4 regions of the Microbacterium sp. BK668 genome follow, and region 1 is predicted to be linked to each of the others. Evidence: predicted binding sites of a transcription regulator. Region 1 holds the regulator's gene; each other region holds the start of a gene.

What was found. Region 1 encodes LexA, which represses DNA repair genes until DNA is damaged. Its sites were predicted from a motif close to TCGAACANNTGTTCGA; they were not measured.
Region 2: a site for LexA is predicted at 1,898-1,913, ahead of EV279_RS00750 (DUF222 domain-containing protein). Genes of this name have one in related genera too.
Region 3: a site for LexA is predicted at 1,374-1,389, ahead of EV279_RS02075 (HNH endonuclease signature motif containing protein). Genes of this name have one in related genera too.
Region 4: a site for LexA is predicted at 2,020-2,035, ahead of EV279_RS01810 (Rv2578c family radical SAM protein). Genes of this name have one in related genera too.

Annotation. Positions count from the first base shown of each region.
Region 1 is NZ_SNWG01000002.1:287,631-290,836, reverse strand. Features, by position in the region: gene EV279_RS15275 (histidinol-phosphate transaminase) at 1-592, opposite strand, end outside; gene EV279_RS15270 (LysM peptidoglycan-binding domain-containing protein) at 623-1,000, opposite strand; gene lexA (transcriptional repressor LexA) at 1,260-1,940, shown strand; gene EV279_RS15260 (hypothetical protein) at 2,144-3,206, shown strand, end outside.
Region 2 is NZ_SNWG01000001.1:171,377-174,582, reverse strand. Features, by position in the region: gene EV279_RS00755 (hypothetical protein) at 1-238, opposite strand, end outside; gene EV279_RS00750 (DUF222 domain-containing protein) at 396-1,802, opposite strand; gene EV279_RS16960 (SLC13 family permease) at 2,003-2,749, shown strand; gene EV279_RS16955 (SLC13 family permease) at 2,773-3,206, shown strand, end outside.
Region 3 is NZ_SNWG01000001.1:476,476-479,681, forward strand. Features, by position in the region: gene EV279_RS02075 (HNH endonuclease signature motif containing protein) at 1-1,296, opposite strand, end outside; gene EV279_RS02080 (acyl-CoA desaturase) at 1,446-2,528, opposite strand; gene EV279_RS02085 (hypothetical protein) at 2,630-3,082, opposite strand; gene EV279_RS02090 (PKD domain-containing protein) at 3,166-3,206, opposite strand, start outside.
Region 4 is NZ_SNWG01000001.1:408,119-411,324, forward strand. Features, by position in the region: gene EV279_RS01800 (acyl-CoA dehydrogenase family protein) at 1-817, opposite strand, end outside; gene EV279_RS01805 (M15 family metallopeptidase) at 899-1,921, opposite strand; gene EV279_RS01810 (Rv2578c family radical SAM protein) at 2,044-3,120, shown strand.

The DNA.
Region 1 (3,206 bases):
ACGCCTCATCGACGACGACGACGCCATCGGTCGCGTCGTACACGGCTTCGATGACGTCGAGGCCCATCGGAGTACCGGTCGGGTTGTTGGGCGCGCAGAGGAAGACCACGTCAGGCGAGGCATCCGCCACCTGGGATGCCGCGCTCTCGGCGTCGACGACGAAGTCGCGAGCGCGCTCGCCCGCGACCCACGTCGCTCCCGTCGCCCGCGCGAGCAGGGGGTACATCGAATACGTGGGCGAGAAGCCGAACGCCGTGCGGCCCGGTCCCGCGAACGCCTGCAGGACATGCTGCAGCACCTCGTTCGACCCGTTCGCCGCCCAGATCTCATCGCGGGTCAGGCCGTGGCCCAGGTAGTCGGCGAAGCTCTCGCGCAGATCGGTGAACTCCCGGTCGGGGTACCGGTTGACATCGCGCAGCGCCTGCGCGACAGCATCCAGTATGTCGTCGGCGACCTCCTGCGGCACCGGATGGGTGTTCTCGTTGACGTTCAGCGCCACCGGGAGCGGCGCCTGGGGTGCGCCGTACGGCTTCAGTCCACGCAGATCGTCGCGGAGGGGAAGCTGATCGAGACTGCTGCTCACCCCTCCCATCGTAGGCGGCGCAGCCGTGGCGGCCGCGGCTCAGGAGCCGGGCGCATACTCCGTCGGCAGGGCGATCCGCTGCCCCGCCGAGACCTCGACGCCCTCGAGCGCGTTGAGCCGCACGATGGCGTCGACGACGTCACGGGGATCGGCACCAGGGGCGATCTCCTGCGCGATCGACCAGAGCGAATCGCCGGCGCTGACGGTCATCGTCTCGAACGATCCGGCGGGGGCGCCGGCGTCGCGCGACGCGAGGGCGGACGACCCGCCCAGGAAGACGGCGACGCCGAGGACCACGAGCGCGGGGTACGCCGCGAGGAGCGTCAGCACGCGGCGTCCGCGCGCGGTGAGGCGCAGGCGGGTGGCGGGAACGGCCCGGGCCGTCAGCCGGGGGGTCTCGAAGCCGATCGCGGTCATGGTGTCCTCCTGGAGGGAAGAGATTCGCATCCGCCGCTCGGCCGGGAGCGGCGGGATGCGAACCTGCGTTCCGAAGTTATCTTCGATACAATCCGGTGTCAAGGAAGTCGGCTCCGCCCCGACCGTCGAACGCGACACGCGCACGCTGCTGCTCGCCATCGCCTTCTCGACCGGATACGGTTTCGACACAGACACCCCACCACGGGCCTCCGACATTCGAAGACCGCTGCCCTCCCCGGCGCGAGACAGGAGCTGCGAGATGAGCGATCCGAGCGGCCGCGAACGGCCTCAGACCCGGCGGCGCAAGAGCCTGAGCGACAAGCAGCTCGCGATCCTCGAGGTGATCCAGCGGTCCATCGCGCGGCACGGGTATCCGCCGAGCATGCGCGAGATCGGCGACGCGGTGGGGCTGAAGTCGCTGTCGAGCGTCACGCACCAGCTGAACCAGCTCGAACTGAGCGGCTATCTGCGCCGGGACGCCGGCAAGACGCGCGCCATGGAGGTCCTCATCGACCTGCCCGGCGCGGCGGCCGAGAACCCCGCCGACACCGCTCCCGCCGTCGGCGACGCGGCCCTGGTCCCGCTCGTCGGCCGGATCGCGGCGGGCGTCCCGATCACGGCCGATCAGCAGATCGAGGAGATCTTCCCGCTTCCTCGGCAGCTGGTCGGAAAGGGCGACCTGTTCATGCTCAAGATCGTCGGGGAGTCGATGATCGACGCAGCCATCTGCGACGGCGACTGGGTCGTGGTCCGGTCTCAGGCAACCGCGGACAACGGCGACATCGTGGCGGCCATGCTCGACGGGGAGGCGACGGTGAAGGCGTTCCGGCAGCGCGACGGGCACACCTGGCTCCTCCCGCGGAATTCGGCGTTCGAGCCGATCCTCGGCGACGAGGCGGTCGTCCTCGGCAAGGTCGTCGCGGTCCTCCGCGCCGTCTGACCGCCGCGCCGGGCCCTGCCGCCGCGCCGGGCCCTGTCCCGCCGCCGCGCCGGGCCCTGCCGCCGCGCCCGGCCGACGAGCACGGCTCGGACGCGCCTCGCCCGTCGTGGGCGAGCGCGCAGGCCCGGCCATGGTCAACCTCGCGCCCCGCGGGCACAATGGCGGCAAGGCGGCGGGGACCGCCTCGATGAGAGGTGGGGAAGATGGCGACGTCCGAGATCGACGACCTCCGCGCGGAGGTCGACCGGCTGCGCGCCGAGAACGACTCGCTCCGCACGACCCCCGTCGAGCCGCTCCCGGGCGAAGGGTCGTCCGGCGCCGCGCGACGGCCGGGCCGGTGGCGCGCCTTCGTCTCCGCGCTTCTCATCGTCATCGCGGCCCTCCTCGTGCCCGTGTCCATCGTCACCGCGTGGGCGCGGGCCGAGCTGGTCGATGAGGAGCAGTTCGTCAACACCCTCGCACCGCTGGCCGACAGTCCCGCGGTGCAGAACATGCTCATCGACGAGACGATGGATGCCGTCAACGCCCAGGTGGACTTCACCGAACTGACGTCCAACGTCTTCGACGGCATCTCGCAGCTCGGCCTGCCGCCCCGCGCCCAGAGCGCCCTCGAGCTCCTCCAGGCCCCGGCCGCCCAGGGCCTCGAGAACCTCGTCACGACCGCCGTCACGCGCGTCGTGCAGTCCGACCAGTTCGCCGACGTGTGGGCCACCGCGACCCGGGGCGTGCACCGGGCCCTCACGACCGCCGCGACGTCGGACGGCGGAGGCGTCGTCGTGATGACCGACGACGGCGTCGGCATCCAGCTCGGCACCATCGTGGAGCGCGTCAAGCAGAACCTGCTCGACCAGGGAGTCGGCGTCGCGCAGATCATCCCCGCGGTCGACAAGGTCGTGATCGTCGGAACGGGTGAGACCCTCGTCACGATCCGCACGGTCTACGCCCTCGCGACGACCCTCGGCTGGTGGCTGCCGGTCATCACGCTCGCCCTGTTCGGGCTCGGCATCCTCATCGCCCGCAAGCGCAGCGTCGCGATCATTGGAACGGGCATCGGATTCGCGCTCGGCGGCGGCGCCCTCGCGCTCGGGTTCGCGATCGGCTATCCGGTCGTCGGCCAGGTGGCGGCCCAGCTGGACCTCTCCGTCGCCGGCCTGGATGTCATCTACACCCGGATGATCGACTCGATGCGGCAGACGGCGTCGATCGTCGCGCTGCTCGGCGTGTTCATCGCCGTCCTCGGCTGGTTCCTGGGCTCGTCGGCGCCGG
Region 2 (3,206 bases), on a different contig from region 1:
CGATCCAGGCGCGGCTGAGGTCAGGCGTCTCGGCGGCGTCGAACTCGAAGCGCAGGGGGATCGAGGGGTGGAGCCAGACCGTGGAGCGACCGCCCGGCTGATCATCGGGGTGTCGCCATGACACGGTGAAGCTCTCGCCCCGGCGGAGCTTGGTCGCGATAACGACCTTGAGATGCGACAAGGCCCGGTCCTCGATGTGGATCGGAGTGTCCGAACCGCCGTAATAGATCGTGCCCACGGCACGAAGCTAACGTGAGGCGGGTGGGGCGGGCTCGGTGCGCGGCTCGCCTCATAAGATTCTCATCGGAATGCTTCGCAAACCGGCTCCCCGCTTCGGGCGGAGGCTCGGCGCTCGGCGATCGGGGCGGCGTGCCGAGTGTCAGAACGGGGGCGGATCATGGTCGGCCGTCGCCGTCGCCGTCGCCGTCGCCGTCGCCCTTTCCGCCGCCCATGCCGGCTCCCGTGCCGCAACGAAGGTCAACGTTGCGGGAACAAAGTCCGAGTACACGCGTCCCGTCGGACTCGTCCATACGAGGCGGCCCCCGCCGTCCTGCTCGACGTGCCACGGAGAGCAGTGCTTCAGCACATGGTGCCGCCGGCAGAAGTCTGCGAGGTTGCAGGGGCTGGTTCCACCGCCGTCGGCGGCTGCGATCGTGTGGTCGGCGTCGCAGCGCAAAGGCTTCATGCGGCATCCCGGGAAACGACACCGCTCGTCGCGTATGTCGATGAATCGGCGAAGTGCGGCAGACGGGCGATAGCGGCAGACCGCGTCCGGCGCACCGGTCTCGAGGTTCGTCAGCACGCGGTGCCAGACGGGGGCCTCCGCCAGAATCCTCCGAGCGAGCTCCGTGTCGACCGGGCCGTAGCCGCTCATCAGAGCGGGCTCGTCGCCCAGCCCCGCAGCAGTTGCAATAGGGATCGTGAGGCTGATCCGCCCTCGCACGCCCGCGAGCGCGTTGCCGTTCGGAGTCGCGATGAGCTTCGGGCACGCTCGTCAAGAGCAGATCCGCGAGCACATCCGCACGGATCTCGCCGAGCGTCCGACGGCAAGCCCACTCCGACTCCTCGTCCGCGCCGATGTCCCCTCCGGTGTGGACGGGGTCGGAGGCGAGCGGGGCTTGCGACTCGTCGCGCTTCTCCGCATCCGAGACCCGACGGGCGAACTCGTCGATCCGGTCCCTGATCGCGTGGGCCAGGGGTGCGGGCAGATCGGCGAGCAGACGACCCATCCCGTCGTCGAGATCGATCACCCGCACGTCCCGGCTGCGCATGGCTGCCTTCCGGCGGAGGGCTGAAGCGCCGGAGTCGACGCGCGCAGCGATGACGCGCGCGATCTCCCGCAAGCGCCCTGCCGACTCCACCTCGGCCACCGCGAGCACGAGCGACTCGTACTCGCGGCGGACCAGCTCGTCCGCGATCGCGACTTTCTCGTCGACGATGGTCGTCACGTGCTGTCGGTCGATACGCCCCGCACGCCACGCCTCGCACGTCGCCGCGAAGCGGGTCACGAGGGTGTGCGCGTCCCCGATCCGGCGCTGCACCGTGCGATCCCCCACCCGCATCGCGGTGCCGAGCTCGGCCGACACTTCGCGCAGCGGCAGGTCGTTGCCGAAGCGAAGACCTGCCGCGCGACGCTCTCCCGTGCGTGCTTCGATCAGGTCGACCGCTCTGGCGAGCAGCGCTGCTTCGCGGGCCTGCGCGGCCGCGACGGCGGCGCGAGCCCGTCGGACGTCACCGACGAGGATGTCGAGCTCTCGCCACACACCCCGGAGCCCATCGCCTGCCTCGATCTCGTTCGCCACAGCATGCCCCGTCGTGCGGATGCGCCCTGACGTGCGGGGCGACTTCGGATGCTGCGCGCTAAGTGAGGACGTTGCGCGACTTCTTGAGTCGATACTAGTACATAGCTTCGAATATCGCAAGGTGTCGTCCGCCACACAGCCGGCACCGGTGCGGGCCGCCGCGCGGCATCCTTCCCCACCTCCTGGCTACGCTGAGGCCCGTGGACCCCGTCGCCGCCACCCTGGGAATCCTCGTCCTCGCGGTCATCGCCTTCGTGAGCAATCGCGTGCCGCTCGAGCTCGTCGCGGTCGGCGTCTCGCTCGCCCTGTTCTTCACCGGGGTGCTGACGCTGCCGGAGGCGCTCGCCGGGTTCGGCGATCCGACGGTGCTGTTCATCGCGGGGCTCTTCGTCGTGAGCGAGTCGCTCGACGCCACCGGCATCACGGCGTGGGCCGGGCAGAAGGTCATCGCGCGAGCCGGCACCCGGCGGCGCACGCTCATCCTCGTGATCGGACTGCTCGTCGCCGTCGTCTCGGCCCTCATCAGCGTCAACGGCGCCGTCGCGGCACTGCTCCCGCTCGTCGTCGTCGTCGCCGCTCGCGCGGAGATCGCTCCGTCACGGCTGCTGCTGCCGCTCGCCTTCGCCGCGAGCGCGGGCTCGATGCTCCTGCTGACGGGGACGCCCGTGAACATCATCGTGTCGGAGTTCGCCGCGGACAGCGGGGGGCGTGCTTTCGGCTACTTCGAGTTCGCCCTGGTGGGCCTCCCGCTCGTGGCCGGCACGGTCCTCTACCTCATGGTGTTCTCGCGGCTTCTCCCGGAGCGCACGCCCGCCGAGATGCCGCTCGATCTCGCCCGACACGCGCGAACCCTGCGTCAGCAGTACTCGCTGACGCTCGACACAGGGGTGCTCCTGGGGCCGACCAACGGGGTCACCGAAGTCGTCGTCGCGCGCGGTCGCCCCTGATCGGACGCGTGATCTATCCCGGGATGGCGACGCCCTCGGGGGATCTCGTCGTCCTGGCCGCCCGTCGAGGCGATGAGCTGCTCAAAGGCGACATCACGGTACAGGCCGGGGACGCGCTCCTCATGCAGGGGCGGTGGGACGACCTGGCGCGACACGCGGGGGACGACGGGGTGCTCGCCGTGCATTCGCCCCAGCGGCTTCGCCGCTCGGTGCCGTTCGGACGAGGTGCGAGACGCACGATGGCCGTCGTCGCCGCGATGGTCGTGCTGCTGGCGACGGGTATCGTGCCGCCTGCGGCGGCGGCGCTGCTGGCCGCCGGCGCGCTCGTGGTGCTGCGGGTCGTAGATCCGCCCCAGGCGTACCGTTCGATCTCGTGGACGACGATCGTGCTCATCGCCGGCATGATTCCGCTCTCGACCGCCTTCACGAAGACCGGCGCAGCGGACCTCGTGGCGAG
Region 3 (3,206 bases), on a different contig from region 1:
CGGGCAGCGGTAGGACCGCCAGAGCGTGCCGTGTTTGATCCGGTGGTGGTGTTCGCACGCGGGGTCGAGGTTCTCGTCGCTCGTCGCGCCGCCGTACTGCCAGTCGATGCGATGGTCGAGGTCGCACTCGCGCGCGAGCCGCGGGCAGCCGGGGAACGCGCAGCTCGGACGCGTGAGCTGCACCCACCGCCGCAAGTCGTTGGGCACGCGATACGTCCGGCGGTCGACGTCGAGAACCGTGCCGGTGACCGGATGGGTGAGCACTCGAACCCAGGACGTCGCCGTTCCGGCCAGCTGCTTGGCGGTGTCGATGTCGATAGGCCCGTAGCCTTCCAGCGTGGCGGGCTCCTCCGACGCCCCGAGCAGCGTCAACACCGGGACTGTGATGGCCACCGTCGCGCGGATCGTGCGGTCCACGGCATCCGTCTCCCCCGCGACGAGCAGGTCTGCGAAGATGTCGGCGCGCAGCTGGGCGAGAGTTCGGACCTCGTCGTCCTGCCCCGCGAGGTGACGGGCCATCGTGTCCAGCCGGGTCATCGCCGCGCGCGCCCGCTCCGCCGACATGAGTGCCGTGACGGTCGCCATCCCGTCGAGCTCAGGGGAGGACCACACTCCGCGCTCCTCGGCGGCACGCCGGTGCCTCTCGTCGAGCCTCTCCGGATGCACGCGTTCTCGCCCGGCTCGTGCTGCGACGCGGAACTTCCCTGGCGTGAGCACACCGGCGACCTCGACCATCCGGTCGTCGAACTTCTCCCAGGTCTCGGGCGCCTGCGAGGGAAGGGATGCCGCGAGGGTGGCCGCAGTGACGGCGTTCTGCTCGCTCACCGCCCCGGCGAGGAACATCGACCAGAGGCGAGGCATGCGGTCCCGCAGGGCAGCGGCGTGCGTCGCCCGCGTCCGGACGGTCGTCTCCGACATCCGCAGGCGGACCGCCGCGTCGGCTGCTGCGGCACGGACCGCGAGGTCCCGGCGCTCACGACGCGCGGCGGCGGCACCGAGCCTGCGGGGGTCTGTCCACGCGGGGTCGGAAGTGGGATCGGGTCCCGCCCACGCCTCGGGGTCGAGCTCGGCCGCGCGCAGGATCTCGGCGATCAGGCGGTACTCCTGGGCGACGGCGATGCGACGCTGGAAGGCGATCGCGTCGAGCTCATCCGCAGCCACATCGTGGAGGTCGCGGGCCGACGCCGTGGTACGGCCCGGTGGATCGTCCAGCTCCCGATCCCACAGGTCGAACTCACTGCGGATCAGATGGTCGTCCTCAGTCGAGCGGTCCGCCGCCCCTCGTTCATCGTTCATATCTTCGATACTAGGAAGGGGCTCCGACATTGATATCTGGAGATCATGCCCGAATTGACAACCATCCCAGGGATCGTTAGTACATCAGTTCGATGTGGCGCCCGCCACGCCCGGCCCCCATCAGGCCCGGACCGCGGCATCCATTCTGCTCAGATGGCGCGCCGCTGTGCGACCAGGGGGCAGTCGAACGGGTCCCGCTCGCCGAGCCCCACCCGGTTGATGTAGCGGATGACGATCGCGTAGGAGGCGAGCAGCCCCGTGGACGTGTAGCGGATGCCGTGGGCCTCGCAGTGCGCGCGCACGATGACCGCCGCCCGGCGAAGGTGCGGCCGCGGCATCGACGGGAAGAGGTGGTGCTCGATCTGGTAGTTCAGCCCGCCCATCGCGACATCGAGCAGGCGGCTGCCGTGGATGTTGCGGCTCATCTCGGTCTGGCGGCGCAGGAAGTCGAGCTTGAGACTCGCCGGCACCATCGGCATGCCCTTGTGATTGGGAGCGAAGGACGATCCCATGTACACGCCGAACACGGCCAGCTCGACCACGAGGAACACGGCCGCCGTCAGCGGCGAAAGCACCACGAACGCGAGGGCGGCGAACCCGCCGAGCCGGATCGCGAGCAGCGCGATCTCCCACGAGCGACGCTCGACGTGATCCCGGGAGAGCACGCGACGCACGCTCGAAGCGTGCAGCGAGACGCCCTCGAGCGTGAGGATGGGGAAGAAGAACGCGCCTTGATGCGACATCGCCCAGCGGGTGAGAGGGCTGCGCGCGGCCCGCGCCCGGTCAGGAGTGACGGCGATGATCGGCAGGTCGATGTCGGGGTCCGTCCCCTCCTTGTTCGGGTTGGCGTGGTGGCGCGCGTGCTTGTGCCGCCACCAGCCGTAGCTCATGCCGATGAAGAGGTCGCCGATGATGAGGCTCGCCCAGTCGTTCGCCCGGCCCGACACGAAGATCTGCCGGTGGGCGGCGTCATGGCCGAGGAACGCCACTTGCGCGAACAGGATGCCGAGTCCCACCGCCGTGAAGAGCTGCCACCACGTGTCGCCCACCCAGACGAAGACCGCGAGCAGCCCGAGGATCGCCAGCGGAAGCCCGATCAGCTTCGACCAGTAGTAGCCGTACCGGCGACGCAGGAGGCCGGCCGCCCGGACCTGCTCCGTCAGGGCGGTGAAACTGCTGACGGCATCGATGCTGCGGTGGTGAGCGGTGGACGGGTTTGCTGTATCTGCCATGACGACCGTGCTTTCCGGGGGGATCCCTCAAGCAGACGTCAGGAGCAGCAGCTTCGGTGAGGCCCTTGCGTTCGGAGGAGAGGCGTGCTTCGCGCCGAGCGTCAGATGCGGAAGTGCGGCCCTCTGTTGTGATCGATGCGTCCCGCGTCGATGGGCGCCGTCTCGTGCCCGGCGAGCTCGTGCAACCACGGCGGCTGCTGGTCGATCGACACCGACCCCGCACCGGTGGTGAAGTAGGCGACGATCGGCGGGCTGTCGACGAACGCGGCGGCGAGGGCCGCGGCACCGGGCGCGGTCACGACGGCGTGGCGGGCGCGCAGATCGCGCATGAGGGTCGCGAATGTCTCGGGAACGGCGGCAGCCGGGTCGGGCGAGTCGCCGAGCTGCGAGCGCAGCCCGCTCATGATCTCTTCACGCTGCGCGGGTGACAGGCGTTCGAAGGCGGCTGCGTATGCCCTGTCGGCGACGGCCGCCGGCACGTTCCCCAGGACGTGGGCGTATCGGGCGATCTTCTCGTCGTCGGTGATCCCGTGGTGTGAATGCCGCCACTTCACGATTCCTCCTCCGTGATGAGCGCCAGGATACGCTCGCCAGGGGGCGGGGTGGTCCGGATGAGCCTGCACGTGACCAGCGGGGTTCAGGGAACAGGCACCGCGGAGAGATCATCGAACCGCGTCA
Region 4 (3,206 bases), on a different contig from region 1:
TCCTGGTGTAGTCGAGCGTCCAATCCAGCCCCGCCTGCGCGCCCGCAGCCGCCGCGACGGCGATCGAGAGCCGCTCCAGCGGCAGGTTCATCATGAGCTGCACGAAGCCCATGCCCTCCTTGCCGCTGATGAGGTTCTCCTCCGGCACGAAGACGTCGGTGAACGACAGCTCGGCGGTGTCGTGGCCGTGGAAGCCCATCTTGTGGAGCTTCTTGCCGTGGTCGAAGCCGGCCATGCCGTTCTCGATGAGCAGGAGGCTGAAGGCGTCGGGGCGATTGCCCTCGCCGGTCTTGACGAAGGTGACGAGGACGTCGGCGGTCTTGCCGCTCGAGATGAACGTCTTGGCGCCGTTGACGATGTAGCCGCCCTCCGCGCGCCTGGCCGTCGTCTTGATGCCGCGCAGGTCGCTGCCGGCTCCGGGCTCGGTCATCGCCAGGGCGCCGATGATCTCGCCGGTGGCCATGCCCGGCAGCCACTTCTCCTTCTGCTCCTGCGTGCCCATGTGCACGAGGTAGGGGACGGCCAGGTCGTCCTGGATCCCGAGGGCGCCCGCGAGCGAGCCCGCGCCGGCCTTGATGACCTCTTCGTTGACGACCGCGCGGAAACGGTAGTCCTGCAGCATCCCGGCGCCGCCGAACTCCTCCGGCACAGACAGGCCGATGACGCCGGCGTCCCCGGCCGCGCGCAGCGTGGCTCGATCGACCTCGCCCTCGGCGTCCCAGCGCTCGCGCGCCTCGTTCGTGACGTAGCGCTTGCAGAACTCCTTGACGACGTCGCGGAACGCTTCGTGGTCTTCGTCGTAGATGTCGCGCTCCATTGCGGTTCCTTCCTCGCACCCTGAAGTGAATGGGATCCCATCCCAGACTTCATGGTACTGAGTGCCAGGCAGATCGGCGCCTCAGTCGGCGTAGGAGGGGGCGGGCGGGAGTCCGAAGAACTCCTCGAGCGTCCGCCAGCCGCCCGCGTGATACGCCGCCGCGAGCTCCCGGCCGATGTACCGGAGGTGCCACGGCTCGGGCGAGTACCCCGTGATCGACGTGCACTCGGCCTCGTACCGGACGATCCAGCCGAACTCCCACGCGTGAGCGGCGATCCATTGCTGCTGCGTCGTGCCGGCGAACGCCTCGAGGCCGACGCATCCCGGCGAGCACGCCGTCACGTCGGCGGCGAGCCCCGACTGGTGCTCGCTGAACCCCGGGCGCGCGCTCACCATGTCGGCGCCCTGCACGCCCTTGACCGACACGAGGCGCTGGTAGGTCGTGCGCTGCGTCCGGTAGGAGCGGTATCCGCTGTCGAGCCCCAGCTCCCCGGCTCCGGCCGCCGAGGCGGCGGCGAACATGTCGCTGAGGGCGGCCGCGGCATCCGGGCGGAGATTCGCCGTCGAGATCTCGCGCACGGGCGGGCGCGCGAGCGACGACGGCTGATGGTCGACGGGATCGAACGGCCGCAGCTTGTTGACGACGACCCACACCCGGCCGGGGTCCGACAAAGACACGCATCCGGCAGCGCCGGCGGAGACCGAGGTGCGGAAGGCCTCCGCGCCCCCCGCGGCGGCGATCGCCGCGGCGTCGTCGCCCGCGGCGAGAGCGTCGGTGAACGCCGGGATGCCGCAGAGGTCCACGATCGCCGGTGCCAGCGCGACCGAGGGAGCCGGGATGGCCTCGACGGCCTGCGGCAGGGGCACAGGCGTCGCCGACGGCGTCGGAGCGGCGGCGAGCCGCTCGTCGCGAACAGGCCCCGCGGCCGTGAGAGCGGAGGTGACGGCGGCCGCACCGCCCACGACGAGCGCGATGCCCGCGACCGCTGCGAAGACGACGCCGAGCCGGGCAGCCCGGCGAGCCCGCGCATGACGCGCGGGCGCGGGCGGAGCTGTGAAGAGGTGCGCCGCGCGGGCTTCGCGACGCGTGACCGGAGGCGTCACCCCGCCATTGTGCCCTGCCGACCTGGGAGCGGCCGTCGGCAGGCGCGATTCTCACCGACTCGTCATCGCGCCTTTGTTCGAGTCGGCTTGACGCGGCATCGTATTTCTGTTCGACTGTAGGCATGCGGTGGCAGGGTCAGGAGCTAGGGGTTCCGGATGCCGCGGCCCTCCCCGGGCTCGAGCACCTGAACGGTCTCGTCCGCTCCGTCACGACGCCGGAGTTCTCGGGGGTGACCTTTCACGAGGTCATGGCCAAGAGCGCGCTCAACCACGTCCCCGGGGCCTCGGCGATGCCCTTCGACTGGACGGTGAACCCATACCGCGGCTGCCAGCACGCATGCGTCTACTGCTTCGCCCGGGGGACGCACGAGTACCTCGAGTTCGACACCGGGCACGACTTCGACTCGCAGATCGTCGTGAAGATCAACGTCGCCGACGTGCTGCGCAGAGAGGTCGCGCGGGGCAGCTGGGAGCGCGAACCGGTCGCGCTCGGCACCAACACCGATCCGTATCAGCGCGCCGAGGGGCGGTACCGGCTGATGCCCGGGATCGTCTCGGCGCTGGCCGACTCCGGCACCCCCTTCTCGATCCTCACCAAGGGGTCGCTGCTGCGGCGGGATCTGCCGCTGCTGCAGGATGCCGCGGCATCCGTGCCGGTCACGATCGCCATGTCGATCGCGGTGTTCGACGACGCGGTGCAGAAGCTCATCGAGCCCGGCACGCCCACGACGGCGGCACGGCTCGAGACCGTGCGGGCTGCGACCGACGCGGGCTTCCGGGTGACGGTGTTCCTCATGCCGATCCTCCCTCACCTGACCGACTCGGTGCCTCTGCTCGACGACGCCCTGCGCCGGATCAAAGAGGCGGGAGCGTGGCGGGTCGTCTACGGCGCGCTGCATCTGAGGCCCGGCGTGAAGCCGTGGTTCCTGCAGTGGCTGCAGCGCGAGCACCCGGAGCTCGTGTCGTCGTACCTGGGCCTCTACCCCGGCGCCTCGACCTACGCGCCGAAGGCCTACCGGTCGTGGCTCGCCAAGCGCGTGCAGCCGCTGCTGCGCGTGCACGGACTGGGCGGGCAGGCCGAGGACGACTCGCCTCGCCGCGGTCCCGTGCCGGGCATGGCATCCCGTACGCAGGTGGTCACGACCTCGCGCGGCCGCGCGGCCGCCGCGCGCCAGGCGGGACCCGCGATGCTCTTCTGACCGCCGCGCTGCCCGCCGCCGTCCGCCGAGCGCCCGCACTCTTCCGGGCGACGGTCGGGAGCGCGAGACTGATCGCGGCGGAGGGA